DNA from 3 places in the Pseudomonas sp. P106(2024) genome. Region 1 is predicted to be linked to each of the others. Evidence: predicted binding sites of a transcription regulator. Region 1 holds the regulator's gene; each other region holds the start of a gene.
What was found. Region 1 encodes FliA, which starts transcription of late flagellar genes. Its sites were predicted from a motif close to CTAAAGTTTNNNNNNNNNNNGCCGNTAA; they were not measured.

Region 1 (10,233 bases):
GGCGGGAAGAAGATCCAGCCCACGATCTGCAGAGCGCGCTTGAACGCCGACAGCGGCGACTGCAACAACGCCGCCGCCAGGGTACCGCCCAGCACGATCAATGCCGCCGGGCCGTTGATCAGCGCACCGACGTGGCCGCCCTCGAGGAAATTGCCGCCAACGATAGCGACAAAAGCGAGGATCAGGCCGATTAGGCTCAACACATCCATCAGATGCACGCCTCGACCAGGTGCTTGCCGATCTCGTCCAGGCTGTACACGGCATCGGCCAGGTTGGCCTTGACGATGGCCATGGGCATGCCGTAGATCACGCAACTGGCCTCATCCTGCGCCCACACGGTGCTGCCACCCTGCTTGAGCAGGCGTGCGCCTTCGCGACCGTCGGCGCCCATGCCGGTGAGCACCACAGAGAGCACCTTGTCGCCATAGGACTTGGCGGCGGAGCCGAAGGTGATGTCGACACAAGGCTTGTAGTTCAGGCGCTCGTCGCCCGGCAGGATCTTCACCGTGCCACGGCCGTCGACCATCATCTGCTTGCCACCCGGAGCCAGCAACGCCAGGCCCGGACGTAACACGTCACCGTCCTCGGCTTCCTTGACGCTGATCTTGCACAGCTTGTCCAGGCGCTCGGCGAAGGCCTTGGTGAAGGCCGCCGGCATGTGCTGGATCAGAACGATCGGCGCCGGGAATCCGGCGGGCAGTTGGGTCAATACCCGCTGCAGCGCCACCGGGCCACCGGTGGAGGTGCCGATGGCGACCAGCTTGTAGGGCTTGCGCTTGGGCGCCGGCGAATGCGCGGCGGCCGGTGCCGCGGCGCGGGCCGGAGCCGCCGTGCGCGCGGGCGTGGTACTGGCGAAGCTGCTGGCCGGCGCATGACTATTGGCCGGAACCGGCGCGGCGGCGGGCGCCGGGCTGGAATAGGCGCTGAAACGGCGGTTGCTGCGCGAGATGGTATGGACCTTCTCGCACAGCAGCTGCTTGACCTTTTCCGGGTTGCGCGAGATGTCCTCGAAGTTCTTCGGCAGGTAGTCGACCGCACCGGCGTCCAGGGCGTCGAGGGTGACGCGGGCGCCTTCGTGGGTCAGCGAGGAGAACATCAACACCGGCGTCGGGCAGCGCTGCATGATGTGCCGCACCGCAGTGATACCGTCCATCATGGGCATTTCATAGTCCATGGTGATGACATCGGGCTTGAGCGCCAGCGCCTGGTCGATCGCTTCCTTGCCGTTGGTCGCGGTGCCCACGACCTGGATCGTCGGGTCCGCCGAGAGAATTTCCGAGACACGGCGGCGGAAGAAACCGGAATCATCCACCACCAGGACCTTGACTGCCATAAACACTCCATTAGGCGGCGCACCCGCCAGGGCGCGCCACCGAAATCAAATACGCCGGGCGGCGTAACGCTTGAGCATGCTCGGAACGTCGAGGATCAGCGCGATCCGGCCGTCACCGGTGATGGTCGCGCCGGACATGCCCGGGGTGCCCTGCAGCATCTTGCCCAGCGGCTTGATCACCACCTCTTCCTGGCCAACCAACTGGTCGACCACGAAGCCGATGCGCTGGGTACCGACCGACAGGATCACCACATGACCTTCGTGCTGCTCCTCGTGCTCGTGGTCCTGGACCAGCCAGCGCTTGAGGTAGAACAGCGGCAGCGCCTTGTCGCGCACGATCACCACTTCCTGGCCGTCGACCACGTTGGTGCGCGACAGGTCGAGGTGGAAGATCTCGTTGACGTTGACCAGCGGGAAGGCGAACGCCTGGTTGCCGAGCATTACCATCAGGGTCGGCATGATCGCCAGGGTCAGCGGCACCTTGATGACGATCTTCGAGCCCTGGCCTTTGGCCGAGAAGATGTTGATCGAGCCGTTGAGCTGGGAAATCTTGGTCTTCACCACGTCCATGCCGACGCCGCGGCCGGACACGTCGGAGATCTCGGTCTTGGTCGAGAAGCCCGGGGCGAAGATCAGGTTGTAGCAGTCCGACTCGCTCAGGCGATCGGCCGCGTCCTTGTCCATCAGGCCCTTTTCCACGGCCTTGGCGCGCAGGATGCTCGGGTCCATGCCCTTGCCGTCGTCGGAGATCGACAGCAGGATGTGGTCACCCTCCTGCTCGGCGGACAGCACCACCCGGCCCATGCGCGACTTGCCGGAGGCCTCGCGCTCGTCAGGCATCTCGACGCCGTGGTCAACGGCGTTGCGCACCAAGTGCACCAACGGGTCGGCCAGGGCTTCCACCAGGTTCTTGTCGAGGTCGGTCTCTTCACCGACCAGCTCCAGGTTGATCTCTTTCTTGAGCTGGCGGGCCAGGTCGCGAACCAGGCGCGGGAAGCGGCCGAAGACTTTCTTGATCGGCTGCATCCGGGTCTTCATGACCGCGGTCTGCAGGTCGGCGGTGACCACGTCGAGATTGGACACGGCCTTGGACATGGCCTCGTCGCCGCTGTTGAGCCCCAGGCGCACCAGGCGGTTACGCACCAGCACCAGTTCGCCGACCATGTTCATGATCTCGTCCAGACGCGCGGTATCAACCCGCACGGTGGTTTCCGCTTCGCTGGCGCCATGCTTCTCGGCGGCCGGCGCAGGAGCGCGAGCCGGGGCGGCAGGCTTGGCGGCCGCAGCCGGTGCCGCGGCGGGCGCAGGAGCCGGCTTAGCAACGGGCTTGACCTCGGCCTTGGCCGCGACAGGCGCGGCGACGGCGGCAGGCGCCTCGGCGGTGACCGCGTCACTGGAGAACTTGCCCTTGCCGTGCAACTGGTCGAGCAGGGCCTCGAATTCGTGTTCGCTGATGCTCTCGTCGCCCGCGGCGGGTGCCGCGCTGGCCACTGGCGCGGCGGCGCCTGGCAGTGCGTCGACGGCAAAAGTACCTTTGCCGTGCAACTGGTCGAGCAGCGACTCGAACTCATCGTCGGTGATCTCGTCGCTGGCCGGAGTGGCTGGCGCAGGCGCGCTGACGGCGGCATCGGCCGAGAACTGGCCCTTGCCGTGCAGCTGGTCGAGCAGCGACTCGAACTCGGCATCGGTGATCTCGTCACCGCCGCCGCTGATTTCTTCACCCTGCAGTTGCTCATGAACCTGAGCTTCAGCCTTGACCGCATCGAGCGAGTCGAGCAGTTGCTCGAACTCGGTATCGGTGATGTCGGGCTCGGCAGCCGGGGCTTCGACCACGGGCGCCGCCTCGACCACCGGGGCCGGGGCTTCGGCGCCACCGGGCTCGGCCAAGCGCGACAGCGCCGCCAGCAGCTCCGGCGTGGCCGGCGTGACATCGGTACGTTCGCGCACCTGGCCGAACATGCTGTTGACCGTGTCGAGGGCCTCGAGCACCACGTCCATCAGTTCCGCGTCAACCCGGCGCTCACCTTTGCGCAGGATGTCGAACACGTTCTCGGCAATGTGGCAGCACTCCACCAACTCATTGAGCTGAAGGAAGCCGGCGCCCCCTTTTACAGTGTGGAAACCGCGGAAAATCGCATTGAGCAGATCCGCGTCATCGGGCCGGCTTTCCAGCTCGACCAATTGCTCGGACAGTTGCTCGAGGATTTCGCCGGCTTCTACCAGGAAATCCTGGAGGATTTCTTCATCGGCGCCGAAGCTCATTAAACGTGCTCCTTAAAAACCCAGGCTGGACAACAGATCGTCGACATCGTCCTGGCTGGACACGACGTCTTCACGCTTATCGGCATGAATCTGCGGACCTTCACCCCGAGTCGGATGTTTTTCTTGATCTTTTTCAGCGCGCAGCTGCTGGTGGTCATGTTCGATCCCGGCAAAGCGGTCGACCTGGCTTGCCATCAGCACGAGCTTGAGCAGATTGCTTTCGACTTCGGTGACCAGCGCGGTCACCCGTTTGATCACCTGGCCGGTGAGATCCTGATAATCCTGGGCCAGGACGATATCGTTGAGATGGCCGGCGACCTTCTGATTACCTTCGGCGCTGTGCGTCAGAAAACTGTCCACACGCTTGACCAACTCACGGAATTCCGGCGCTGCCACCTCCCGGCGCATGAACCGCTGCCAATCGGCGGACAGGCTCTGGGCCTCGGCGGCGAGGTCATTGAGCACCGGGGTGCAGGCCTCTGCCAGGTCCATGGTGCGGTTGGCCGCACCTTCGGTGAGGCGAACCACGTAGGAGAGGCGTTCAGTGGCGTCGGTAATCTGCGACACTTCCTCGGCCTGCGGCATGGACGGGTCGATGTGGAAGTTGACGATTGCACTGTGCAGTTCGCGAGTAAGCTTGCCGACTTCCTGATACAGCCCGCGATCGCGGGTCTGGTTCAGTTGGTGGATCAGCTGTACCGCATCACCGAACCGGCCGCGCTCGAGGCTCTCGACCAGTTCCTGGGCATGCTTCTTAAGGGTTGATTCGAACTCACCCAAAGAGTTGTTGGTTGACTCCATTGCGCCCCCCAGACGTGACTCAGCCGTTGACGCGTTCGAAGATCTTTTCGATCTTTTCTTTCAGCGCCACGGCGGTGAAAGGCTTGACCACGTAGCCGTTGACGCCGGCCTGGGCAGCTTCGATGATCTGCTCGCGCTTGGCTTCTGCGGTGACCATCAGTACCGGCAGGTGCTTGAGGCGCTCGTCCGCGCGAACAGCACGCAGCAGGTCGATACCGGTCATGCCCGGCATGTTCCAGTCGGTTACCAGGAAGTCGAAGTGTTCGCTGGTGAGCATCGGCAGTGCCGTGTTGCCGTCATCAGCCTCCTTGACGTTGGTGAAACCCAGGTCACGCAACAGGTTCTTGATGATCCGCCGCATCGTCGAAAAGTCGTCAACGATGAGGATTTTCATGTCTTTGTTCAATTAGACCTCCAAGCAGTCTTAAACGCGCTCGGCGCCGAGCGCGCACTCAATCAATTCGGCACCACAAAAAAACGACTGCATCAAACCTGGTTCAACGCGCCCGCCATTCCCCCAGGCGGCTGCGCAGACGCGCCGCGCACTGGCTGTGCAACTGGCTGACACGCGATTCGCTGACCCCCAGGACCTCACCGATTTCCTTGAGGTTCAGCTCTTCGTCGTAGTACAGCGCCAGGACCAGGCGCTCGCGCTCCGGCAGGTTGGCAATCGCATCGGCCAGGGCGGCCTGGAAGCGCTCGTCCTCCAGGTCCCGCGATGGCTCCAGCTGGCCGCTGGCCCCGTCCTCGTGCAGCCCCTCGTGTTCGCCGTCCTGCAGCAGGTCGTCGAAACTGAACAGGCGACTGCCCAAGGTGTCGTTCAGAATCCCGTAGTAATCATCGAGACTCAATTGGAGTTCGGCAGCAACCTCGTGATCTTTAGCGTCGCGCCCTGTCTTTGCTTCAACACAGCGAATCGCGTCGCTGACCATACGCGTGTTGCGGTGCACCGAGCGCGGTGCCCAGTCGCCCTTGCGCACTTCGTCGAGCATGGCGCCGCGGATGCGGATGCCGGCGTAGGTTTCGAAGCTGGCGCCCTTGCTGGCGTCATACTTGTTGGCCACTTCCAGCAGGCCGATCATCCCAGCCTGGATCAGGTCCTCGACCTGGACGTTGGCCGGCAAACGCGCCAGCAGGTGGTAGGCGATGCGCTTGACCAGCGGCGCGTAGCGCTCGATCAGCTCGTACTGAGCGTCCTTGGCGGCCTTGCTGTACATCTTGAAACCGCTCGCGTTCATAGCACCGGCCCTGCACTGGTGGGCTGCACCAGGCGCTCGACGAAGAATTCCAGGTGTCCGCGCGGGTTGGCAGGCAGCGGCCAGCTGTCGACCTTCTGCGCAATGGCCTTGAAAGCCAGCGCGCACTTGGACCGCGGGAAGGCCTCGTATACAGCCCGCTGCTTCTGCACGGCCTTGCGCACACATTCGTCGTACGGCACGGCACCGACGTATTGTAGGGCGACGTCAAGGAAACGATCCGTGACCTTGGTCAACTTGGCGAACAGGTTGCGCCCCTCCTGCGGGCTCTGGGCCATGTTGGCCAGCACGCGGAAGCGATTCATCCCGTAGTCGCGGTTGAGCAGCTTGATCAGGGCGTAGGCGTCGGTGATCGAGGTAGGCTCGTCGCACACCACCAGCAGCACCTCCTGGGCGGCGCGGACGAAGCTGACTACCGAGTCACCAATACCCGCAGCGGTGTCGATCACCAGCACGTCGAGGTTGTCGCCGATCTCGCTGAAGGCCTGGATCAGGCCGGCATGTTGGGCTGGCGCCAGGTGCACCATGCTCTGGGTGCCGGAAGCCGCCGGGACGATGCGCACACCGCCAGGCCCCTGCAGCAGCACATCGCGCAGCTCGCAGCGACCCTCGATGACATCGGCCAGGGTACGCTTGGGCGTGAGCCCCAGCAGAACGTCGACATTGGCCAGGCCCAGGTCGGCGTCCAGCAACATGACCCGGCGGCCGAGCTCGGCTAACGCCAGAGACAGGTTCACTGAAACGTTAGTCTTGCCGACGCCACCTTTGCCACCGGTCACGGCGATCACCTGTACGGGATGCATGCTACCCATGTCTGTTCTTTACCTTGTCTCGCTTGGACCCAGGCCACATGAGGGGCTGAACGTTCAAGGCCACGGTACGGCCGGGCAACCCCATGATGTAGGTACTTTGCACAGTATTCACCCTCAACCCGCACGCTTGCCAGGGTTGTGGTAGAGATCAGCGAACATGTCGGCCATGGCCTCGTCGCTGGGCTCGTCCTGCAACTGCACACTGACCGCGCGACTCACCAGCTGGTGCTTGCGCGGCAGTTGCAGGTCGTCAGGAATGCGCGGCCCATCGGTCAGATAGGCCACCGGTAGTTCATGACTGATGGCTAGGCTCAGCACTTCGCCGAGGCATGCCGTTTCATCGAGTTTGGTCAGGATGCAACCGGCCAGACCGCAGCGTTTGTAGCTGTGGTAGGCGGCGGTGAGCACCTGCTTCTGGCTGGTGGTCGCCAGCACCAGGTAATTCTTGGCGGCGATACCGCGCCCGGCCAGGGTCTCGAGCTGCATGCGCAGCGCCGGGTCGCTGGCCTGCAGGCCGGCGGTGTCGATCAGCACCACGCGCTTGCGCAGCAGCGGCTCCAGCGCCTGGGCCAGCGACTCGCCCGGATCGACATAAGTGACCGGCACATTGAGGATACGCCCGAGGGTCTTGAGCTGCTCCTGGGCACCGATGCGGAAGCTGTCCATGCTCACCAGCGCCAGGTTGTTCGCGCCGTACTTGAGTACATAGCGCGCGGCCAGCTTGGCCAGGGTGGTGGTCTTGCCCATGCCGGCCGGGCCGACCATGGCGATGACACCGCCCTCCTCGATCGGTTCGATCTCAGGTATGTCGATCATCCGCGCCAGGTGCGCCAGGACCATGCGCCAGGCATGACGCGGCTCTTCGATCTCGGCAGTGAGGTCGAGCAGCTCGCGCGCCAAGCCGCCTGACAGACCCAAGCGCTGCAGGCGGCGCCAGAGGTTGGCCTGCTGTGGCTTGCTGCCCTGCAACTGACTCCAGGCGAGCGAACCGAGCTGGACTTCCAGCAGCTCGCGCAGACCGGTCAGTTCGAAGCGCATGGCGTCGAACAGGCGCGGATCAACCGGGGCCGGCGCTGCGGCGGCGATCGGTGCAGGCTCATCCACATGCGCTTCGATCAACGGCTCGGACGCGGTCAGCGACTGGCCGGCGAACAGCTGACGGTTGCCGCCCTCGACGGCATCGCCGCGCCCGGTCAGTTCGGCCTGGGCGGTGACGATGCGCGACTGGGTCTTGCGTAGCTCGTCCTCGAGCTCCGCATTGGGCACGCGTGGGGCCAGGGCGGACAGTTTGTAGTCCAGCGCAGCCGTCAGTTCGACACCGCCAGCGATGCGCCGGTTGCCGATGATGGCGGCGTCGGAGCCGAGCTCATCCCGGACCAGCTTCATGGCCTGACGCATATCGGCGGCGAAAAAACGCTTAACTTGCATAACCCACTACCTCAGCCGTTCGGGCCCACGGTGGCAACGATGGTGACTTGCTTGTTGTCAGGTATTTCCTGATACGCCAAAACATGCAAATTCGGTACTGCCAGGCGACCGAAGCGCGACAGCATGGCGCGGATCGGGCCGGCAACCAGGAGGATAGCCGGCTGACCCTGCATTTCCTGACGCTGGGCCGCCTCGATCAACGAGCGCTGAAGCTTTTCGGCCATGCTCGGCTCAAGAAGAACACCATCTTCCTGACCCTGCCCGGCCCTTTGCAGACTATTGAGCAAGATCTGTTCCAACCTTGGCTCCAAAGTGATCACAGGCAGCTCGGACTCAACGCCAACAATGCTTTGCACGATGGCGCGGGACAATCCGACCCGCACCAACGCCACCAGCGCGGCGGTATCTTGACTCTTTGTCGGATTGTTGGCGATGGCTTCGGCAATGCTGCGGATGTCACGCACCGGCACCTGTTCGGCGAGCAACGCCTGCAAGACCTTGAGCAGGCCCGACAAGGAAATGACACCCGGCACCACCTCCTCGGCCAGTTTCGGCGAGACCTTGGCCAGCACCTGCAGCAGCTGCACCACCTCCTCGTGCCCGATCAGCTCGTGGCAGTGCTTCTGCAGGATCTGGTTGAGGTGGGTGGCGACCACGGTGCTGGCGTCGACCACGGTATAGCCCAGCGACTGCGCCTGGGCGCGCTGGCCGACATCGATCCACACCGCCTCCAGGCCGAACGCCGGATCGCGCGAGGCGATGCCGTTGAGGGTACCGAATACTTGGCCGGGGTTGATTGCCAGCTCCCGGTCCGGGTAGATCTCGGCTTCGGCCAGGATCACGCCCATCAGGGTCAGACGATAGGCGCTGGGTTGCAGGTCAAGGTTGTCGCGAATGTGCACGGTGGGCATGAGGAAACCCAGGTCCTGGGACAGTTTCTTGCGCACGCCCTTGATCCGCGCCAGCAGTTGGCCGCCCTGGTTGCGGTCCACCAGCGGGATCAAGCGATAGCCGACCTCCAGGCCGATCATGTCGATGGGGGTGACGTCGTCCCAACCCAGCTCCTTGGTTTCCATGGCGCGCTGCGGCGATGGCAGCAGGTCCTGCTGGCGCTGGGCCTCCTGTTGGGCGACGGCTTTGGCCTTCTGTTGTTTCTTCCATACCAGGTAAGCGCCGCCACCGGCCAGTGCGCCGAGGCTGAGGAAGGCGACATGCGGCATGCCTGGGACCAGGCCCATGATGATCATCAGCGCGGCCGACACACCCAAGGCCTTCGGCGAGTCGAACATTTGCCGGTTGATCAGCTTGCCCATGTCCTCGGAGCCCGAGGCACGGGTGACCATGATCGCGGCCGCGGTGGACAGCAGCAGCGATGGCAATTGCGCCACCAAACCGTCACCGATGGTCAGCAGGGCATAGACCTTGCCGGCATCGGCAAAGGTCATGTTGTGCTGCAGCATACCGATGAGCATGCCGCCGATGAGGTTGATGAAGAGGATCAGCAGGCCGGCAATGGCGTCACCGCGGACGAACTTGCTGGCACCGTCCATGGAGCCGTAGAACTCGGCCTCCTGGGCGACCTCGGCGCGACGGGACTTGGCCTGGGCCTGGTCGATCAGGCCAGCGTTGAGGTCGGCGTCGATGGCCATCTGCTTGCCCGGCATGGCGTCGAGGGTGAAGCGCGCGCTCACCTCGGAGATGCGCCCGGCGCCCTTGGTCACCACGACGAAGTTGATGATCATGAGGATGGCGAACACCACCGCACCGACGACGTAATTGCCGCCAATCACCACTTCACCGAAGGCCTGGATCACCTTGCCCGCGGCGCCGTGACCTTCCTGGCCGTGGAGCATGACCACTCGGGTGGAAGCAACGTTCAGCGCCAGGCGCAGCAGCGTGGCCACCAGCAGGATGGTAGGGAACGCGGCGAAATCCAGAGGACGCAGGGCGTAGACGCAGACCAGCAAGACCACGATCGACAGGGCGATGTTGAAGGTGAAGAACACGTCGAGCAGGAACGGCGGGATCGGCAACATCATCATTGCCAGCATCACCAGCAGGAGCAGCGGCACGCCGAGGTTGCCCCGACCGAGACCGGCCAGGTTGTTACGGGCGCTGCTGATTAACTGAGTGCGATCCACCGCGATTCCTCTTCAAGCAAAACTTTGACGCCTGTGTGGCGGCTGGCGCTGCCTTTGCAAGAAGCTTTCCAACTTTTCTGGGGGGGGCTTTTCGGGGGTTCGGGTTCGGGTTCGGGTTCGGGTTCGGGTTCGGGTTCGGGTTCGGGTTCGGGTTCGGGTTCGGGTTCGGGTTCGGGTTCGGGTTCGGGTTCGGGCAAAGA
Region 2 (10,233 bases), on a different contig from region 1:
GGCTCAAGCCAAAAGTCACGACTTGAACCGCCCCACCAGCCCATTCAACTCATCCGACAACTGCGCCAGCCTGCCGGAGTCAGCCTGGGCGGAACTGGCCAGCCCCTCCACCAGCCGTGCCTCGTCGTAGATCTGCTGGATATGCCGGTTGATCTCCTCGGCCACGCTGTGCTGCTCCTCGGCTGCGGCGGAGATCTGCAGGTTCTGGTCGCGGATCTCGTTCACCGAGAGCTGGATGCCCTCGAAGCTGTCCCGCGCGCTCTCGATCGACGACACGCTGGCGCGCGACAGGTCCAGGCAGCTTTCCATCTTTTGCGAGACCTCCTGGGTCTTGCCGCCGAGGGTGTTGAGCAACTGGTCGATCTCGCCGGTGGAGTCGGCGGTGCGCTTGGCCAGCGCCCGCACCTCGTCCGCCACCACGGCAAAACCACGGCCCTGGTCGCCGGCCCGGGCCGCCTCGATGGCGGCGTTGAGCGCGAGCAGGTTGGTCTGCTCGGCGATGGCGCGGATGGTGCCGAGGATCTGGTTGATGCTGCGGCTGCCTTCTTCCAGCTCGACCATGGCCTGGGACGACTCGCTCAGGCGCCGGCCGAGGCGATTGACGTTGTCGGTGGTCGCCTCGATCTGCTGCTTGCCCTCGGCCACCCGGCGATGGCCATGCTCGGCGGCGTCGGCGGCGCTGCTGCATGAGCGCGCCACTTCGTTGGCGGTGGCGACCATCTCGTTGAACGCGGTGGACACCAGCTCCACCGCCTCGCGCTGGCGCCCGGCGGCCTCGTTCATGTTGCCGGCCATCTCGCTGTTGCTGCGCGATGCCTCGTGCAGGTTGGTCGAGGCTGCGCCGATGCGCTGGATCAGCTGGCGGATGGCGGCGAGGAACTTGTTGAACCAGCCGGCCAGCTCGGCGGTTTCGTCCTTGCCCTGGACCTGCAGGTCGCGGCGCAGGTCGCCTTCGCCCTCGGCGATCGATTGCAGGCCGATGCTGACCTGGCCGATCGGCTTGACGATCACCCGCGAGAACGCCGCGGCGACCAGGGCGAAGACCAGAGCCAGCACTATCACGATCAGCGCAGTGACATAGGTCATGCGCGTCGCCGCGGCCATTACCTCGTCGTATTCGATCAGGCCGACGAAGCGCCAGCCCAGGCCCGGTGAGGTCCATACGTTGGCCATGTAGCGCACGCCGTCGATCACCACCTCGGTGGAACCCTGGGTGGTGGCGGCCAGTTGCGCGTAGGGCGCGCCGAGCTCCTTGAGCTGCTTGAAACCGTGGCTGGCGTTGCGCGGGTCGACCAGCACGGTGCCGTCCTCGATCAGCATCACGTAGCCGCTGTCGCCCAGCTTGATGCTCTTGACCAGCTCGGTGAGGTTCTTCAGCGACACGCTGACCACGAACACGCCCTTGGCCTTGCCGGCCTCATCGAGCAGCGCCCGGGCGGTGCCGACCAGGGCTACATCGTCCTTGTCGTAGTAGTAAGCGGTGGTGCGCACGGTCTTGTCCGGGCTGGCCATGGCGGCCTTGTACCAGGGGCGGGTGCGTGGGTCGTACTTGGCCAGTTGCGGGTCGTCCGGCCATTTGGCGTAGCTGCCGTCCTCGAGGCCGATGGACAGGATCGCCGCCGCCGGGTGGGTGGTGCCGTAGCGGGCGAAGGCGTCGATCACCTGCTGCGCGGCCTCGGGCATCGGCTGGTTGGCGGCGTCGGCGCCGGTGTAGTCCTTGAGCGAGGTGACCGAGGTGTATACAGGATCCTTGGCCATTTGATCGACGTTCTGCAGCGTGCCATCGAAGAACTGGCGCATGTTGCCGTCGATCTGGCGGATTTCCCGGGTGCTGCCGTCGAGGAACTGGTCGACCGCCTCGCTGCGGATGTTCAGCACCGAGATCCCGCCAACCAACGCCACTGGGATGAAGGCCACCAGTACGAAGGCCAGGATCAGTTTGTTTTTTATTTTCATGGTGACGCCCATCCGTGAGAGTGAAGGGTGTACATGGCCGCTTCGATGAAGTGGTGGCCACTTGCTACCTTTTCTGTTTCGGCGGGCGGAATATAAACCTTTAGTAGATATTTCGTGTACAGAAAAATAAGAAATTGTCCTGACTTTCAGGGCAAATAACTGGGCAGATAGCGGGAGAAACGTGGGAGCGGGCTTGCCCCGCGATGAGGCCAAGACAGTTGTTTCAAGCGGATTACTAAGACTTTCCCTATTTCACGTAGGACGTTTCCCAAGCATGCTTTTACGGCCTTTCAGCTGTTGTTCTGGCCAGTCGCATTCCTTAGTCTCGCCCTGTCGTTGCTGATTCAACGACCGGGTGTGCAAGCCCGTACAGGTACAACGCGAAAGCGCTTTTGGGCCTTGCCGGTAGTCTGCGATTCTGGCCCTCCAATGGCGGCTATGCGTGGGAGGCCCTAGGGCCTGCCGAGTTCCTGTACCCTCGGTCTTGCACACCTGCGTATAGCTGCCACCTATTCGAGTGCAAGCGGATTCAGGCAGTTTTCCCATGACGGTACAGGAGTGCTGAACCATGCTGAAAATCGTGCCCGACCCACCCCACATCTTGCCCCGGGAGGTTCGCCCATGACCCTCGATACGACCCCTCGAACCTCCCGCCCCACCACGGCCCACGCCCATTTTGGCACCTGCCACGACGCCCATCCACCGATGTTCTCGGTGCATGCTGGTATTGATGGCGAGGATGCGCTGGTGTGCGCGGTAGCGGCCTTGCAGGCGGCCTACGAAACCAATGCCATGGCCCTGGAGAAAGCCAGCGAACCACTGCGCAGCCTGCTGGTGGCGACGGAGAACTCCCTGGAAAAAGGGCTGGCCTTGGCGTCGGCGGTGCTGGACGGGATAGAGCGAGGATAGTCGATGGCAGCGAGGGCCCCCTGTGCGGCCCGACCCTGCACCTGCCCGTCAGTGATCGAGCATCTTGTGATAGGTCACGAAATCCTGCTCGGCTACATACCCCAGCGATTCATACAGCGCCTGGGCGGCGAGGTTGGTCCGGGCGGTGTCCAGGCTCAACCGCTGCGCGCCCTCGGCCTGGAAAATATCGGTCAGTTGCTGCATCAGGAAGCGGGCATGGCCGCCCCTGCGGGCGTGCGGAGCAACGAACAGGTCATACAGCCAGTAGAAGCGCTTCATCGCCAGCGAGCAGGTCGCCGGGTACAGCTGGGCAAAGGCGATGGCCTGGCCGTCGGTGTCCAGCAGCAGGTAGATGCGCGAGTTGCCGGTCTCCAGGTTGGTCTTTAGGAATGCGCGGGAAGCGGGGAGGTCATCCGCTTCCTGGTAGAACATCCGGTACTGGTTGAAGAGGTCCGCGGCGGCGTCCAGGTGGTGCAGATCACAGGCAATGACGTTCATGTCGGGGCTCGCTATCAGGCTGTCCAGCGCCCTTGCTATGTGGGGCGATCCTGCAGGATTTCATGAAACACATCCGGCCGTACAGATGCGATATGCAGTAGCGTATGTGCAGCTCCCGAAGGCGTGCGCCGGCGTGGTTCCCCATTCTTGCAATGTACGTACGCAGACGCCGAGCAGCTCGGCGAACTTCAGCTGGGACAAACCGGTCTTGCTCCGGGACTCTGCGGCTTCGGTCACGAGGGGTTGCCAGCCAATGCTGCGGCTTGCTGGCGTCCATTCAGGCCATTAGCATCCGCTTTCCTCACTCACGGCCCTGCGGCCGGCTCCAGGATCAAGGACGAATGTTGCCGTTGCTTTCCCGTTTCCTGCTGCACGCATTGGCCTGTGTGGCGTTTCCCTTCCTCTTGAGCCAGGGCTTCGATTTCTATCGGCAGCATGTTGGCCCGCCCATGGCGCGAGGCGTCAGCGCCGGCTTGGCGACGATGATGGTGTTCTACGCCTTCGTGCTCTTCAACCTGCTGATGGTGGTCATTTCAAGGGCGGCAATCCGCTACGGCTTGGCGCTGTTGCTGGTGCTGTTGGTGCTGGCGTTCTTCAATACCTTGCACCCGTTGCGGGCGCTCGGCTTCGCGGTGTTATGCGGTGGTTTGTGCGCAGCGGCGATCAGCATGACGCCTGCGGTGACATCGCTGTTGAACAAGTGCCGCAAGTGAGGGCCCCAGCGCGCGGGATCAACAGACCAGCACGCGTCGCTCTTCGAGCCATCGTTCGAAGCAGGTGAAGGTCTCGACCGCAGCCTTTACCGTCCGGGCCTGGGCGGCAGGCTCCGGATCGGCGCCAGCCAGGCGACCGAGGAAGCTGCGCCAGCGTACGCCGGTCTGCGGGCCGTAGACGTCGAGAAACGCACCGCCGTTGTCGGCGTCGATCCCCAGGCGTTCAGCCATGGCCCGCTTGAGCACCTGGCCGCCCAGGGTGGAGCCTTCCAGTACATACATCACGCCGAGTGCGCAGGCTTCGTCGTCGATACGAGGCAGGGTGTGGCACAAGGGCAGCGATTCGACATCGATGGCCAGGGCGCCCAGGTCGCGTGACAAGGCGGGTGTCTTGTTGCGTTCGGTGCCCTGGTACTCGGCCAGCAAGGTATCCAGCGGCGCGTGGAAGCCATGGTAGGCCCCGAGCAGGCGCGCATAGGCCGCCCGGTCGAAACCTTCGCTGAAGAACGGCAGGCGAGCCTCCAGCCCTTCGTGGCAGGCGCGGGTACCCTCGCGCAAGGCAAGCAACAGCGGGCTGACGGTAGCGGACATGGCGCAGGCTCTTAACAGGACGCCACCGATACTGCCAGATCCCATGGCGCAATCACCACTGCCGATTTTCCGCACCTGGCATTTGATCTGTGGAATCATTGCGCCGCCTCTGGAGTGGGGCTTTCACGGCTAAGACAGGAATGCAGCACGATGCGCGCTACAACAAGGAACTGGCTGGCCCTGGGGCTGGCGTTGCTACCGGGCCTGGTCGGCGCGGCGGAGCCAGAGCCGGTACCGGTGTACCGGGAGATCAAGGACTGGGTGGTGGGCTGCGACAACACGCGTTTCTGCACCGCGGTGCTGGCCGATCATCCGGAGAAGATGCGGGTGGGCATGCTGGTGCAGCGCGAGGCGGGCGCCTGGGGCAACCTGCACCTGACCCTGGTGGGCAGCACCGATTGGTCGGGCGAACCCCTGCTCGACGGCCAACTGCTGGTCGCCCCCTGGCGCATGACCCGCGGCGCCGAGACCACCCTGGAACTGGAGGGCGCCGATGCCTACGCCGTGTTGCAGCAATTGCGTAACGGCCAGCGCCTGGTGGACGACACCCGGCCAGGGGAGCGCGTGAGTTCGCTGCAGGGCCTGAGCGCCGTCTTGCTGCTGATGGATGTGGTGCAGGGCCGGGTCGGTCACTACAGCGCGCTGATGCGACCCGGTGACAGCGTCGCCGACACCCAGCTGCCCATCCCGGCCAAGCCCAAGGGGCCGGCCTTTGTGGCACCCACGCCGCTTAGCGAGCAGGAACTGGCGGGCATCAACCCGGTAGTGATGGCCAAGGCGGCCGCCGAAGACCAGTTGAAGAACGAATACGATGTCGCTCCCAAGCTTGAGCTGCATGCCCTGGACGGCCAGCACGCCCTGGCGTTGCTCAGCTACAACTGCAACGACTTCCATTGCCTCTACGCGTTGTACAAGGTGTCGCGTAAGGCGCCTTACACCCTTGGGCCGCTTGAGTTCGAGGCACCGTCCAGCCCGGTGCTGATCAGCCGGATGCGCGATGCCATCGAGTTCTACCCCAAAAAAGGCGAGCTCCACAGCTATGCCAAGGACGACTATCCCGGCAGTTGTGGGGCCGAGGAAAGCTGGCGCTACGACGGCATGCGCATGCGCCTGGTCAGGTTGGCGCGGATGGACCGGTGTGCCGAAGTGGGCACTGACAGTTGGCCGGTACTATGGCGCAGCGAAGGCTGAAAGCGTGAAAGGGACGTCAGGGGCAACACCATGAAAAGGATGAAAAACTACCATGCGGCACTGCTGCTAGCGCTCATCGCGCCACTGGCCGCGCAGGCTGAAAGCGCCCAGGCAGCGCTCGAGGCGGTGCCGCTGTACCGGCAGGTCAAGGACTGGGTAGTCGGCTGTGACAACACCCGTGCCTGCACGGCGTTGCTGGCGATCGATGACGAGCTGATGAGCGGCCTGCAGACCATCGTCCGGCGCGAGGCGGGGCCGCGGGGCAAGCTCGAGCTGACGCTGCGTGTCGGGCCGGCGTTTGCCGACCAGGTGCTGCTCGATGGCCAGGAACTGTCGGCTCAATGGCGGCGAGTCGAACGTGAGTACGATTTCGACCTGCAACTCGAAGGTGATGCGGCACTGGCGCTGATCCGTCAGATACGCAATGGCAATCGCCTGAGCTCATTGACCGAGGATGGCGAGCTGGTAGCCTCGTTGCAGGGGATCAGTGGCGCGTTGCTGGCCATTGATGCGGTCCAGGGGCGGGTAGGGCATGCCGATGCGCTGGTGCGGGTGGGGGACGCCCCGACTGCCGAAGTGCCTGACGCTCCTGCCGCGGCGGTGTTGCCACGGTTCATCGCTGCGCCGGGCATGAACGATGAGCAGGCCCATGAGATCGGCAGGGCGGTGAAACGCCATGCGAAGGTCGAAGGCGATGTAGAGGGCATGAGCAACAGTCATTACGAGGTTCACCCGCTGGACGATGCCAATGTCCTGGTCATCCTCAATGTGGGGTGCGGTGGCGAGTTCTGCGCCAATTACCTGTACCGGGTGTCTCGTGCCGTGCCCTACCAGATCAGTGAAATGGCCTTCGAGGCGCCAACGCCGTTGCTGGCTCCACGCCTGAGTGGCTACGCGGCGTTCGATGCACGAAGCGGCCAACTGTATGTTGCGGACAAGAGCCAGCTCGAGCGAGGCTGCGGGCTGATCCAGCAGTGGCGCTACGATGGTGAGCGCATGCGCCTGGAGCGTGTGGCTCGGCTGGATCGCTGTGGGTACGTGAAGCCGGAGTTCTGGCCGGTGCTATGGCGCCTTGGTTGACACGCTCCTACAGCGGGGGGCGTGCATGGACTGAAGCTCGGATTAGAACGCCAGCTTGTAGCCGATCAGCAGCAGCATGGTCGCCAGGCAAGGCCGCAGCACGCGGTCAGAGATGCGCCCGGTCAGGTGGCTGCCCAGGTAGATCCCCGGCAGCGAACCCAGAAGCAGGTAGCCCAGCAGTGACCAGTCCATGTTGCCCATGCCGGCATGACCGAGGCCAGCCACCAGGGTCAATGGCACGGCGTGGGCGATCTCGGTGCCGACCAGACGGCGGGTGACCAGGAACGGGTACAGCAGGAACAGCGCCACGGTCCCCAGCGCGCCGGCACCGATGGAGGTGAGGGTGACCATTACCCCCAGCACCACACCGGTGATCACGGTGAGGATGTTCAGGGGGCGGTCGCTGAGGTGGTAGTGATCGCCGGCATGCTTGCTGGCGAACGCCTGCAGGCGCGATTTGAACAGGATCGCCAGGGCGGTGAGGATCAGCACCACCGCCAGGCCTTGCTTGATGATGGCGTTCAGCGCCGAGGTATCGGTGTGCAGGGTACTGAGGAACCACAGGGTGAGGGCGGCGGCGGGCACGCTGCCCAGGCTCAGCCAGCCGGTGATCTTCCAGTCGATGTTCTTGTTGCGGCCATGCACCCAGACGCCACTGGCCTTGGTGATGGCGGCATAGAGCAGGTCGGTGCCCACGGCGGTGGCCGGGTTGATGCCGAACCACAGCAGGATCGGGGTCATCAGCGAACCGCCGCCGACGCCGGTCATGCCGACGATGAAGCCCACAACCAGGCCCGCAATGGTGAAACCGAAAGAACCTACATCCATACGCTACTCGACTGCCCAGCTTGCCCGTGATCGGATGCTGCCAGCATATAGATTTTTTTATAGCCAAATAGACTTGTTCGTTATTAGGTTATAACCGCTGGCCTGTTCAAGATGTGCGACGGGCGTGCTGCAATCTCGATGAGTTCGCGCGCTGTCCCCGGCACGTTCCAACCAACCCTGAAAGGAGTGTTCCATGAGCAATGACATCCAGCGTTTTCCCAGCAGCCTGCCGTTTCCATTTTCACGTGCGGTGAAGGCTGGAGGGTTCCTGTTCCTCTCCGGGCAGATTCCGATGAATGCGGCCGGCGAGGTGGTCAAGGGCGATATTCAGGAACAGACCCGCGCGGCCTGCGAGCGGATCGGCGAGAGCCTGGCGGCCTGCGGGGCGCGCTTCGACCAGGTGGTGAAGTGCACCGTATGGCTGTCGGACATGAGTCATTTCGCGGGTTTCAACGAGGTGTACAAGACGTTCTTCGGCGCGGCGTTGCCGGTGCGCTCCACGGTGGCCTCGGCGTTGGCCCTGGGCGTGGATGTGGAGATCGAGGTGCAGGCCTTCGTCGGGCAGGAATGACAGCGGCACCGTCCTAGGCGGTCAGGACGATGGGCTGATGCGGCGGGGCAGGGGAGATTGAGGTGGCCTGAGCGGCCGGCTCGCCGACAAGCCGGCTCCTGCAGTAGGAGCCGGCTTGTCGGCGAAGAGCACGCCTTAGATACGGAAGCTGCCGACCAGTTGCTTCAGGCGTCCGGCCTGCTGGCTCAGGGCGTCGCAGTGGCGCAGGGTTTCGTTGAGGTTCTCCACCCCTTGCTGGTTCAGCGCGTTGATCTGGGTGATGTCCAGGTTCAGGCTCTCGACCACGGCGGTCTGCTCTTCGGTGGCGGTGGCCACCGACTGGTTCATGCCGTCGATCTCGCCGATGCGCTGGGTGACGCTGGCCAGGCGCTCACCGGCCTCGTTGGCCACCTGCACGGTCTCTTCGCTGGAGACCTGACTGGTGTTCATGGTGTGCACCGCCTCGCGCGAGCCGACCTGCAGGCTGGTGATCATGCGGTGGATCTCTTCGGCCGACTCCTGGGTGCGGTGGGCCAGGTTGCGCACTTCGTCGGCGACCACGGCGAAGCCTCGGCCGGCCTCACCGGCACGGGCGGCCTCGATGGCGGCGTTGAGCGCCAGCAGGTTGGTCTGCTGGGAGATGCCCTTGATCACGTCGAGGATCTTGCCGATCTCGTCGGTGCTGGCGTTGAGGGTCTCGATCTGCTCGCAGGACTCGCTGATGCGCTCGGACAGGGCGGTCATGGCGCTGATGGCCTCTTCGACCACCTGGCGGCCACCGTTGGCCTGTTCGCTGGCGCCACTGGCGTGTTGCGAGGCATCGGCGGCGTTGCGGGCGATTTCCTGGGTGGCGGCGCCCAGTTCGTTGATGGCGGCAGCGACGCTGTTGGTGCGCATGCTCTGCTCTTCGGAGCCGGTGAGCGAGGCGTTGGAGGCGACCACGACCTTTTCCGACAGGTCATGCACCAGGCGGGTGGCCGAGGACACTTCGCTGATCGAGGCGTGGATACGCTCGACGAAACGGTTGAACGAGATGGCCAGCTCGCCGAACTCGTCCTTCTGCTCGACAGTCAGGCGGCGGGTCAGATCGCCTTCGCCTTCGGCGATGTCCTGCATGGCGCGGCCCATGGTGGTCAGCGGGCGCATCAGCACCGGGATCAGCAGGCCGAGCAGGCCGGCGATGACCGCCACGGCGATGAGCATGGCGATGATGGCCGAGGTGCGGAACTGGCTCAGCGGGGCGTAGGCTTTTTCCTTGTCGATGGACAGGCCGATGTACCACTGCGCCGACGGCAGGCCGTCGACCGGGGCGAAGGAGATGATGCGCTCCTTGCCGTCGAGGCTCACTTCCTGGATGCCGGTTTCCACGCGCAGCGGCGAGCCCGGGTAGATGTCCTTGAGGTTCTTCATCACCCGGTCCTTGTCCGGGCTGACGATCACCTGGCCATTGCGGTCGACCAGGAAGGCGTGGCCGATGCCGCCGAAGTCGACGGCGTTGATGATGTCGACCAGGGTGTTCAGGCTCAGGTCACCGCCGACCACACCGATCAGCTCGCCGCTACCCTTGGCCTTGACCGGCATGGCGATGGTCACCACCAGGCCACCTACCGCCGCCATGTAGGGTGGGGTCAGCATGGTCTGGTTGGCGGCCACGGCCTGGGTGTACCAGGGGCGCTGACGCGGGTCGTAGCCATCGGGCATCTTGGCGTCGGGGCGCTGGGTGAACAGGCCGGTGTTCTGGCCGAAATAGGTGAACTGGAAGTTGCTGGTGTACGACGGCTGGTCGACCAGGCCCGGCACGTTGCTGCCGGCACCCTGCTGGGCGATGTCCTGGGCCAGGTTCTCCAGTACCAGAATGCGGCCGCTCATCCAGTTCTGCACGCTGCTGGCGGTCTGCGCGCCGGCCTGGCGCACCGA
Region 3 (10,233 bases), on a different contig from region 1:
ATCACTTGCGTCCATCGAACACCGCCTCACGCCGTCAAGGAACCCGCTGACCCCATGAATGCCGCCAAACGCCTGGAGATCTTTCGCAGGCTGCATGAAGACAATCCCGAGCCCAAGACCGAACTGGCCTATTCCACCCCCTTCGAACTGCTGATAGCGGTAATCCTCTCGGCCCAGTCGACGGATGTCGGCGTCAACAAGGCCACCGCTCGCCTGTTCCCGGTCGCAAACACCCCACAAGCGATCCACGCCTTGGGCATCGAAGGCCTGAGCGAGTACATCAAGACCATCGGCCTGTACAACAGCAAGGCCAAGAACGTCATCGAAACCTGCCGCCTGCTGATCGAACAGCACGCCGGCGAAGTCCCGCAGACCCGCGAAGCCCTCGAAGCCCTGCCAGGCGTTGGCCGCAAGACCGCCAATGTGGTGCTCAACACTGCCTTTCGCCAATTCACCATGGCCGTCGACACGCATATCTTCCGGGTCAGCAACCGCACGGGCATCGCGCCGGGTAAAACCGTGCTGGAGGTGGAGAAGAAGTTGCTCAAGTTCGTCCCCAGGGACTATCTGCTCGATGCCCATCACTGGTTGATCCTGCATGGCCGCTATGTCTGTCAGGCCCGAAAACCGCGCTGCGGCAGTTGCCGGATCGAGGACCTGTGCGAATACAAGCAGAAGACTTCTGACGATTGAGGCGATAGCTCATACGTGCTCGAGGCGATTGAAAAAATCTTTTTTACCCATTCTGCGATTCCCGTTATAAGGACGGCCAATGGCCCCTTGGCTTGGAGTGACGCATGAGCACCGATAAAGAAGACTTGGCAATCGACGACGATTTTCAGAGTGCGGACGACGATGTGGAGCCGCAGGCCGAACCGGCCAAGACCAACCTGAGCAAACGCCGCACCATTGACAACATGCTTGAGGAACGACGCCTGCAAAAGCAACTGGCCGACTTCGACTACGACCTGTAGTAAACGCAAAAGCCTCCCGAGCGGAGGCTTTTTCAATGAGGCTCAGGCCAGCCCGTGGCGCTGGGCGAGTTCGATCAGGTCCACCAGCGAGCGGGCATTGAGCTTGAGCAACAGTCGCGTCTTGTAGGTGCTGACTGTTTTGTTGCTGAGAAACATGCTGTCGGCAATCTCCTTGTTGCTCTTGCCCCGGGCAAGCTGCTGCAGCACCATCATCTCCCGCCCGGAAAGCCGCTCGACCATCTCCATCTCCGTGGCGCCACTCACACCCGATCTCCCCTTGTGCAGCGCCTGGTTGGGGAAGTAACTGTAACCGGACAGCACGGCCTTGATCGCGCTGAGCAGTTCGGTCAGTTCCTGTTGCTTGCACACATAACCCGCCGCCCCTGCCTGCATGCAGCGCATCGAGAAATGCCCTGGCGCCTGAGACGTCAACACCAACACCTTGGTCCCCGGACTTGCCAGGGTCATTCGGGCAATCACTTCAAGCCCATCCAGTTTGGGGATCCCGATATCCAGAATGACAATGTCCGGCAGATATTCCCGCGTCAGTTGCAAGGCATCCACACCATTGTCGCTCTCCGCCACCACCTCGTAGCCATGCCGCTCCATCAGCATGCGTACGGCCAGGCGAATGACCGGGTGATCATCCACGATCAGCACTTTATTCATGCGATTCCCATTGATACGTTGTTTTTAGTTCGATAGACCACCACACCCGAGCATAACGATTATTTATGCAGCGGTTTCCCTGGCAGATTCACCGAAAGAAGTGGACTACTGTTATTAGAGATTCTTCCTACAAACAGCTAATTAACAAAATGTAATACATGCATGTCCATCGCAACGAGTCAGAAAGTAACAGTCGCCAAAATTGGATCCAAGTGTCGCCGGGTGACACATTTCGCGGGAAAATTCGACTATACAGGTTGGATAAAGGCCTGCCCTACGAACCACGCCATTACTGGGTAGGGAAACAAGCCACGCTTAACAGGCTGGGGAAAACGGGCTACAGATGAGCAAAGCATGGCCAGGCACTCATCATGAACCGCGACCCCATCAGCCCGTTGACTCTTATCGCTGTCTTTGCCGGTGTGATTGAGGGATCCGCCTTGGCCTCACTACCATTCCTCAGTGACGACAGCCAGACTGTCTACACTTGGTTCCTGGTAGGTTTTCCGTTCTTCCTCACCGTGCTGTTCTTTCTCACACTCAACTTCAATAGCGGTTCACTCTTTGCCCCGGACAGGCGTGCCTGTACTTCGGATAAAACAATGCCCCCCTCTGCGGCAAGGGACAAAGGGGCAATGATCATCGCCATCTCCGGTACCGACAGCCGGAAGATTATCGAAAACCATGTGCTGCGGATGGTCGAGCGTCCACACGGACGACAGCGGCGCTGGATCCTGTACAACCTCGATACGCGAACCTGCATCCACCTGTCGGTATCGCCGATGCAGGAAGGCGAGGTCGCGCCGCCCGCTGAATCCCGGGCATGAAAAAACCCGGCCAAGGCCGGGTTTTTTCTGATACACCATAGGCTTACAGCAGCGAACGGCCCTTGTTGGCCGCGATGCGCATGCGCAGTGCATTGAGCTTGATGAAGCCCGCGGCGTCGGCCTGATTGTAGGCGCCGCCGTCTTCCTCGAAGGTCGCGATATTGGCATCGAACAGCGAATCGTCCGACTTGCGGCCGACGACCGTGACGTTGCCCTTGTACAGCTTCAGGCGTACGACGCCGTTCACGTTGACCTGGGAGGCGTCGATCATCTGCTGCAGCATCAGACGCTCCGGGCTCCACCAGTAGCCGGTGTAGATCAGGCTGGCGTACTTGGGCATCAGCTCATCCTTCAGGTGAGCGACTTCGCGGTCCAGCGTGATCGACTCGATGGCGCGGTGGGCCTTGAGCATGATGGTGCCGCCCGGGGTCTCGTAGCAGCCGCGCGACTTCATGCCGACGTAGCGGTTCTCGACGATGTCCAGGCGACCGATGCCGTTGGCGCCGCCGATGCGGTTGAGGTCGGCCAGCACGGTGGCCGGGGTCTTCTCGACGCCGTCGATGGCAACGATGTCACCGTTGCGGTAGGTCAGCTCGAGGTAGGTGGCCTGGTCAGGGGCATTCTCCGGCGAGACGCTCCAGCGCCACATGTCTTCCTCATGCTCGGTCCAGGTATCTTCCAGGACACCGCCTTCGTAGGAGATGTGCAACAGGTTGGCGTCCATCGAGTACGGCGATTTCTTCTTGCCGTGGCGCTCGATCGGGATGCCGTGCTTCTCGGCATAGTCCATCAGCTTCTCGCGGGACAGCAGGTCCCACTCGCGCCACGGGGCAATGACCTTGACGCCTGGCTTGAGCGCATAGGCACCCAGCTCGAAGCGCACCTGGTCGTTACCCTTGCCGGTGGCACCGTGGGAAATGGCGTCGGCGCCGGTTTCGTTGGCGATCTCGATCAGGCGCTTGGCGATCAGCGGACGGGCGATGGAGGTACCCAGCAGGTACTCGCCTTCGTAGACGGTGTTGGCGCGGAACATCGGGAAGACGAAGTCACGCACGAACTCTTCGCGCAGGTCGTCGATGTAGATTTCTTTCACGCCCATCGCCTGGGCCTTGGCGCGGGCCGGCTCGACCTCCTCGCCCTGGCCGAGGTCAGCGGTGAAGGTCACCACTTCACAGTTGTAGGTGTCCTGCAGCCACTTGAGAATCACCGAAGTATCAAGGCCGCCGGAATACGCCAATACGACCTTTTTTACGTCCGCCATGCCATCACTCCACGGGGTTGTACGGAAAGCCGTTGATTCTACCGGCCTTGCCGAAATATTTACAATGGGGCGACAGCTTGTGACGACAAAGCGACAGGAATTGTCGAGAGCGCGACCCGTGGTCGCTCTCAGGATTTCGCCGAAGCGGACGGCGTGGCAGCCGCCGCAGGCGTTGGCGCAGGTGTGGTAGCCGTGGGTGTCGGGGTCGACGGCGACACCGGCGCTGCCGGTTTCTCCACCGGCTTCTCGACCGGCGTCACGCGCTCGAGCTGGATGTTCACCCGGCGGTTGCGCGCGCGGTTGGCGGCACTGTTGTTCTTGGCCAGCGGGTAGCGCTCACCATGGAAACGCACGGTGATCTGTTCTTCCGGCACACCATGGGCCTTGAGGTACTCGGCCACCGCCAGCGCCCGTCGACGCGAGGTGTCGCGGTTGGTCAGACGATTGCCGCTGTTGTCGGAGTGACCATTGAGTTCGATGTGATTGACCGTCGGATCGGCCTTCAGGTAGTCCAGCAGCACATCCAAGCGCGCGCGCGCCGAGCTGTCCAGCTCGATCCCGCCCCCCGGGAAGCCGACCTGGGTCTGGCGGATCTGGTCGTAGTTCATCGGCAGCAGCTTGGCGGCGCACAGCTGGTAGTCGCTGTAGGCCTTGGCGAAACTGACCGGCATCACATGCACTTCCATCGGCCGGCCACCTTCGCCGCGGTAGTTGCGCACCACGGTGCTGCGTCCATCGAGCAGGCCGTTGATCAAACGGCTGGCCTGGCCCTGACTGGAGGTGAACAACACCCCGGTACGGGCCATATGCACCGCACCAAGGTTGATGTCGCCGCGCCCGGGCTGCCAGGGCGCGGCGGCGGCCAGCAAGGTGGCGGAGCCGGCGCCCAGGATATTGCTGTCCGAACGCAGCTGGAAGGTTGGCTGCTCGCCGGCGCGGCGCACGAACTCGCCGCTGCCGAAACCGTCGATCGGCTGGATCAGGCGACATTCGAACTGGTCACCCTCAACTTTCCAGGCGACGTTCTCCACGCGGGTCTGGAAGGTCATTGCCCCGGCCGGCAAGCTGGCAACGAGGGTGAACAGGGCTAGGTAACGCTGGCGCACGGTCGGCTCCACAGATTCTGGCGGCTTACCTGAACGCTATCGGTCGCCCGTCGGAAAACTTGATAGCCGTGCTCGAACAGGGGTTTTCCGGTAGCATTGGCTTCTGAGTTCGACCCGCCTGGAATCTCCAATGTCCGATCGCCTGACCCTCCTGCGCCCCGACGACTGGCACATCCATCTGCGCGATGGTGCCGTTCTGCCACACACCGTCGGTGACGTGGCGCGCACCTTCGCCCGCGCCATCATCATGCCCAACCTGGTTCCGCCAGTGCGCAACGCCGTCGAGGCCGCTGCCTACCGCGAGCGCATCCTTGCCGCACGTCCCGCCGGCAGCCGCTTCGAGCCGCTGATGGTGCTTTATCTCACCGACCGTACCAGCGCTGACGATGTGCGTGCCGCCAAGGCCAGCGGGATCGTGTACGCTGCCAAGCTTTACCCGGCCGGCGCCACCACCAACTCCGATTCGGGCGTGACCAGCATCGACAATATCTTCCCGGCGATCGAGGCCCTGGCCGAAACCGGCATGCCCCTGCTGGTGCACGGAGAAGTCACACGCAGCGAGATCGACGTGTTCGACCGCGAGAAGCGCTTCATCGACGAGCACATGCGCCGCCTGGTCGAACGCTTCCCGACCCTGAAGGTAGTGTTCGAGCACATCACCACCAGCGACGCCGCGCAGTTCGTCACCGAGGCGCCAGCCAACGTTGGTGCGACCATCACTGCCCAGCACCTGCTGTACAACCGCAATCACATGCTGGTCGGCGGTATCCGCCCACACTACTACTGCTTGCCGATCCTCAAGCGCAACACCCACCAGGTGGCGCTGCTGGATGCCGCCACCAGCGGCAATCCGAAGTTCTTCCTCGGCACCGACTCGGCGCCCCACGCCAAGCATGCCAAGGAAGCCGCCTGCGGCTGTGCTGGCTGCTACACCGCTTACGCCGCCATCGAGATGTATGCCGAGGCGTTCGAACAGCGCAACGCGCTGGACAAGCTCGAGGGCTTCGCCAGCAAGCACGGCCCGGACTTCTACGGCCTTGCTCGCAACACCGACACCATCACCTTGGTCCGTGAGGAATGGACCGCGCCGGACAGCCTGCCGTTCGGCGACAACACCGTGATCCCCCTGCGCGCCGGTGAGAAATTGCGCTGGCGCCTGCTGGAGGACAACGCGTGAGCGAAGACCTGTACGAAGACGACCAGGACAGCCAAGTCAGCAGCGGCTCGCGCCACCCCATGGCCGAGCGTTTTCGTGGCTACTTGCCAGTGGTGGTGGATGTCGAGACCGGCGGTTTCAACAGCGCAACCGACGCGCTGCTGGAGATTGCCGCCGTCACCATTGGCATGGACGAGAAGGGCTTCCTGTTCCCCGAACACACCTACTTCCACCGGGTCGAACCGTTCGAAGGGGCCAACATCGAGGCGGCCGCGCTGGAATTCACCGGCATCAAGCTGGACCACCCGCTGCGCATGGCGGTGAGCGAGGAAAGCGCACTGACCGATATCTTCCGCGGCGTGCGCAAGGCGCTGAAGGCCAATGGCTGCAAGCGGGCAATCCTGGTCGGGCACAACAGCAGCTTCGACCTGGGCTTCCTCAATGCCGCGGTGGCGCGCAACGACATCAAGCGCAACCCGTTCCACCCGTTCTCCAGCTTCGATACCGCCACCCTCGCCGGCCTCGCCTACGGCCAGACCGTGCTGGCCCGTGCCTGCCAGAGCGCGGACATCGACTTTGACGGACGCGAAGCGCATTCGGCGCGCTACGACACCGAGAAGACCGCCGAGCTGTTCTGCGGCATCGTCAATCGTTGGAAAGAAATGGGCGGCTGGCGCGACTTCAACGATTGAAGCCCGCCTAGCGCGACATGCTCGCGGGGCATAAAAAAACCGGCCACCAGGGCCGGTTTTTTATACGCGTGGCAATTACAGCTTGCCAGCGTTCTCGCTCAGATAGGCAGCAACGCCTTCCGGCGAAGCGTTCATGCCCTTGTCGCCTTTCTTCCAGTTGGCCGGGCAGACTTCGCCGTGCTCTTCGTGGAATTGCAGGGCGTCTACCAGGCGCAGCAGCTCGTCCATGTTGCGGCCCAGCGGCAGGTCATTGACGATCTGCGAGCGGACAACACCGTTGGTGTCGATCAGGAAGGCGCCACGGAAGGCCACACCGCCTTCGGACTCGACGTCGTAGGCCTTGCAGATTTCGTGGGTCATGTCGGCTGCCAGGGTGTACTTGACTTGACCGATACCGCCGTTGTTGACCGGCGTGTTGCGCCAGGCGTTGTGGGTGAAGTGCGAGTCGATCGACACACCGATCACTTCCACGTTGCGCGCCTGGAAGTCAGGGATACGGTTGTCCAGGGCGATCAGCTCGGATGGGCAGACGAACGTGAAGTCCAGCGGGTAGAAGAATACCAGGCCGTACTTGCCCTTGATGGCCGAGGCCAGGTTGAAGCTGTCTACGATCTCGCCGTTGCCCAGCACGGCTGGAACGGTGAAGTCCGGGGCTTTTTTGCCAACGAGTACGCTCATTCGATCTCTCCTGATGAGGGGTGAAAAACCTTGCCCGGGCGGAACACGTCCCCCGGATCCAGCAAAGGCCGACCATCATACACAGCTTTACGTGACAGGCCGAATCTCGACCGCCGGTCGCTCTGGAACGCACCTCACACAAAGTGCTTTGACAAGCATTCTCATTACCATTACTCTCCAACGCATCGACTCAACCCGCGACGGTCAGCCTTTATGTATGTGTGTCTCTGTGTCGGTGTCACCGATGGACAGATCCGCGATGCGATCTACGAAGGATGCTGCAGCTACAAAGAAGTGCGAGCCGCCACCAATGTGGCCAGCCAGTGCGGCAAATGCGCCTGCCTCGCCAAGCAGGTGGTACGCGAAACCCTCACCGAGCTGCAACTAAGCCAGCAGGCTAGCCTGCCCTACCCCGTTGAGTTCAATGCGGCATAATTCCCGAATTCGAAGAACCGGACCCAGCGTCCGGTTTTTTTATGCCTGCAATTCAATAAGTTAGCGCTCGAACGCGGTTCACAAACATTCTTATTCCGATTAATTTTCACTTATTATTCAATAACTTAGGTTTGACATAGGAATAGCTCAGGCTCAAACTTCTCTGTATTGGCTCAACTTCTACAGGGCAGGACCCCATCATGAAAGGCGACGTAAGCGTCATCCAGCATCTCAACAAGATCCTCGGAAACGAGCTGGTCGCAATCAACCAGTACTTCCTGCACGCGCGCATGTACGAAGATTGGGGCCTGAACAGAATCGGCAAGCTCGAGTACAAAGAATCCATCCAGGCGATGAAGGACGCTGACAAGCTAATCAAGCGCATCCTTTTCCTCGAAGGCATCCCCAACGTGCAGGACCTGGGCAAGCTGATGATCGGCGAGCACACCAAGGAGATGCTCGACTGCGACCTGAAACTTGAGAAAAAGGCCCATGCCGACCTCAAGGCCGCCATTGCCCACTGCGAAACGGCTGGCGACTTCGGCTCGCGCGATGTGCTCGAAGACATCCTCGAAGACCAGGAAGAGCACATCGACTGGCTGGAGACCCAGCTGGGCCTGATCGACAAGATCACTATCGAGAACTACCTGCAGTCGCAGATGGGCGAAGAGTAAGTTTCGCCAGCTACAAAAAAGCCCCGCCTAGGCGGGGCTTTTTGCTACTTGCGGCAAACGCCGGATCAGGCTTCGGAAGCCTTGGCCTTGGCGGCCGCTTCCTTGATCAGGGTCTGCAGCTCACCCTTCTCGAACATTTCCAGCATGATGTCGCTGCCACCGACCAGCTCACCGGCCACCCACAGTTGCGGGAAAGTCGGCCAGTTGGCGTACTTGGGCAGGTTGGCGCGGATTTCCGGGTTCTGCAGGATGTCGACATAGGCGAACTTCTCACCACAACCCATCACTGCCTGCGAAGCCTTGGCCGAGAAGCCACACTGCGGCGCATTCGGCGAACCTTTCATGTAAAGCAGAATGGTGTTGTTGGCAATCTGCTCTTTGATTGTATCGATGATATCCATGAAGCACCTCGGCTGAACTTTCCGACAGGGTCGTCGGCACGGTGACGCATTGTATCGGAAAGCCGAGCAGCGTGCTCGGCCTTACCGTACTTCATGCGGCCTCGACCTGTACCGGCACGCCATTGAGGGCGGCATTGCCGGAAACGCCATCGCGCAAGTGTTCGTCGGTCAGGTCATTGGCACTCGCCCCCGGCTGTGCAGCAGCCACCTGCAAGCGCGCGCCCTGGCGCCCATGGCCGTAGCCATGGGGCAGGCTGACCACGCCTGGCATCATTTGCTCACTGGCCTGCACCGTCACCTCGATTACCCCGGTACGCGAGCGCACCCGCACCATCTGACCGTCCTGCAAGTGCCGCCGGCGCAGGTCGTCCGGATGCATCAGCAACTGATGGCGCGGCTTGCCTTTGACCAACCGATGGTAGTTGTGCATCCACGAATTGTTGCTGCGCACGTGCCGACGGCCGATCAGCAGCAACTGGTCATCCGCAGGCGCGGCCATATGAGCGAGGCGCCGCAGGTCCTCGAGCAGTACGCCCGGGGCCGCCTCGACCTTGCCGCTGGCCGTGCGCAGGCGCGTCGTAAGGTTGGCGCGCAGCGGCCCGAGGTCAAGGCCATGGGGATGCGCGTCTAACACGCCTAGCGAGAGTTTCCAGGGCGTCTGCTCGCCATAAGGCCCCTTGCGCAGGGCGAAGTCGATCATCTGTGCCGGCGGCAGGGTGGCCTTGAGCTCGACCTGCGCGCGCTCGGCAAAAGCCTTGGCCAGCCCCACGAAGATCTCCCAGTCGTGCAATGCGCCCTCGGGCTTGGGCAGGATTGCCCGGTTGAAGCGGGTAACGTTGCGCACCGCCAGCAGGTTGAAGGTGGAATCGTAATGATCGTTCTCCAACGCCGAGGTCGACGGCAGGATCAGGTCGGCATGGCGCGTGGTCTCGTTGATGTACAAGTCAATACTGAGCATGAAGTCGAGGCCGGCCAGGGCGTCGTCCAGGCGTCGCCCGTTGGGCGTGGACAACACTGGGTTACCCGCCACGGTCACCAGTGCCCGCACCTGCCCCTCCCCGGGTTCGAGGATCTCTTCGGCCAGGGCCGACACCGGCAACTCGCCGCCGTACTCGGGCAAGCCCGAGACCCGGCTGCGCCATTGGTCGAAATGCCCGCCGCAAGTGCTGGCGACCAGGTCGACCGCAGGTGTCGTGCACAGGGCACCGCCCTCGCGATCAAGATTGCCGGTGACCAGGTTGATCAACTGCACCAACCAGTGGCACAGCGAACCGAAGACCTGGGTCGATACACCCATTCGGCCATAACACACCGCTTTGTCGGCAGCGGCGAAATCTCGCGCCAACTGGCGGATCGCCTC

Region 2: a site for FliA is predicted at 2,032-2,059, ahead of AC25M7_RS16035 (methyl-accepting chemotaxis protein). Genes of this name have one in related genera too.
Region 3: a site for FliA is predicted at 4,874-4,901, ahead of AC25M7_RS10265 (flagellar protein MotY). Genes of this name have one in related genera too.

Annotation. Positions count from the first base shown of each region.
Region 1 is NZ_JBLIYU010000003.1:288,494-298,726, reverse strand. It holds gene AC25M7_RS07575 (flagellar motor protein) at 1-209, opposite strand, end outside; gene AC25M7_RS07570 (protein-glutamate methylesterase/protein-glutamine glutaminase) at 209-1,333, opposite strand; gene AC25M7_RS07565 (chemotaxis protein CheA) at 1,379-3,595, opposite strand; gene AC25M7_RS07560 (protein phosphatase CheZ) at 3,608-4,396, opposite strand; gene AC25M7_RS07555 (chemotaxis response regulator CheY) at 4,416-4,790, opposite strand; gene fliA (RNA polymerase sigma factor FliA) at 4,894-5,634, opposite strand; gene fleN (flagellar synthesis regulator FleN) at 5,631-6,464, opposite strand; gene flhF (flagellar biosynthesis GTPase FlhF) at 6,579-7,892, opposite strand; gene flhA (flagellar biosynthesis protein FlhA) at 7,904-10,033, opposite strand.
Region 2 is NZ_JBLIYU010000009.1:54,289-64,521, reverse strand. It holds gene AC25M7_RS16035 (methyl-accepting chemotaxis protein) at 16-1,956, opposite strand; gene AC25M7_RS16030 (hypothetical protein) at 2,578-2,865, shown strand; gene AC25M7_RS16025 (GNAT family N-acetyltransferase) at 2,914-3,363, opposite strand; partial or broken gene AC25M7_RS16020 (helix-turn-helix domain-containing protein) at 3,399-3,600, opposite strand; gene AC25M7_RS16015 (hypothetical protein) at 3,705-4,076, shown strand; gene AC25M7_RS16010 (biliverdin-producing heme oxygenase) at 4,095-4,667, opposite strand; gene AC25M7_RS16005 (DUF1176 domain-containing protein) at 4,818-5,858, shown strand; gene AC25M7_RS16000 (DUF1176 domain-containing protein) at 5,889-6,938, shown strand; gene AC25M7_RS15995 (sulfite exporter TauE/SafE family protein) at 6,981-7,766, opposite strand; gene AC25M7_RS15990 (RidA family protein) at 7,960-8,337, shown strand; gene mcpA (methyl-accepting chemotaxis protein McpA) at 8,473-10,233, opposite strand, start outside.
Region 3 is NZ_JBLIYU010000004.1:396,691-406,923, reverse strand. It holds gene AC25M7_RS10295 (Rnf-Nqr domain containing protein) at 1-50, shown strand, start outside; gene nth (endonuclease III) at 55-693, shown strand; gene AC25M7_RS10285 (PA3496 family putative envelope integrity protein) at 798-974, shown strand; gene AC25M7_RS10280 (response regulator transcription factor) at 1,017-1,643, opposite strand; gene AC25M7_RS10275 (hypothetical protein) at 2,015-2,470, shown strand; gene AC25M7_RS10270 (argininosuccinate synthase) at 2,514-3,731, opposite strand; gene AC25M7_RS10265 (flagellar protein MotY) at 3,860-4,837, opposite strand; gene pyrC (dihydroorotase) at 4,968-6,014, shown strand; gene rnt (ribonuclease T) at 6,074-6,685, shown strand; gene AC25M7_RS10250 (peroxiredoxin) at 6,761-7,363, opposite strand; gene AC25M7_RS10245 (bacterioferritin-associated ferredoxin) at 7,577-7,798, shown strand; gene bfr (bacterioferritin) at 7,999-8,472, shown strand; gene grxD (Grx4 family monothiol glutaredoxin) at 8,538-8,873, opposite strand; gene AC25M7_RS10230 (molybdopterin oxidoreductase family protein) at 8,965-10,233, opposite strand, start outside.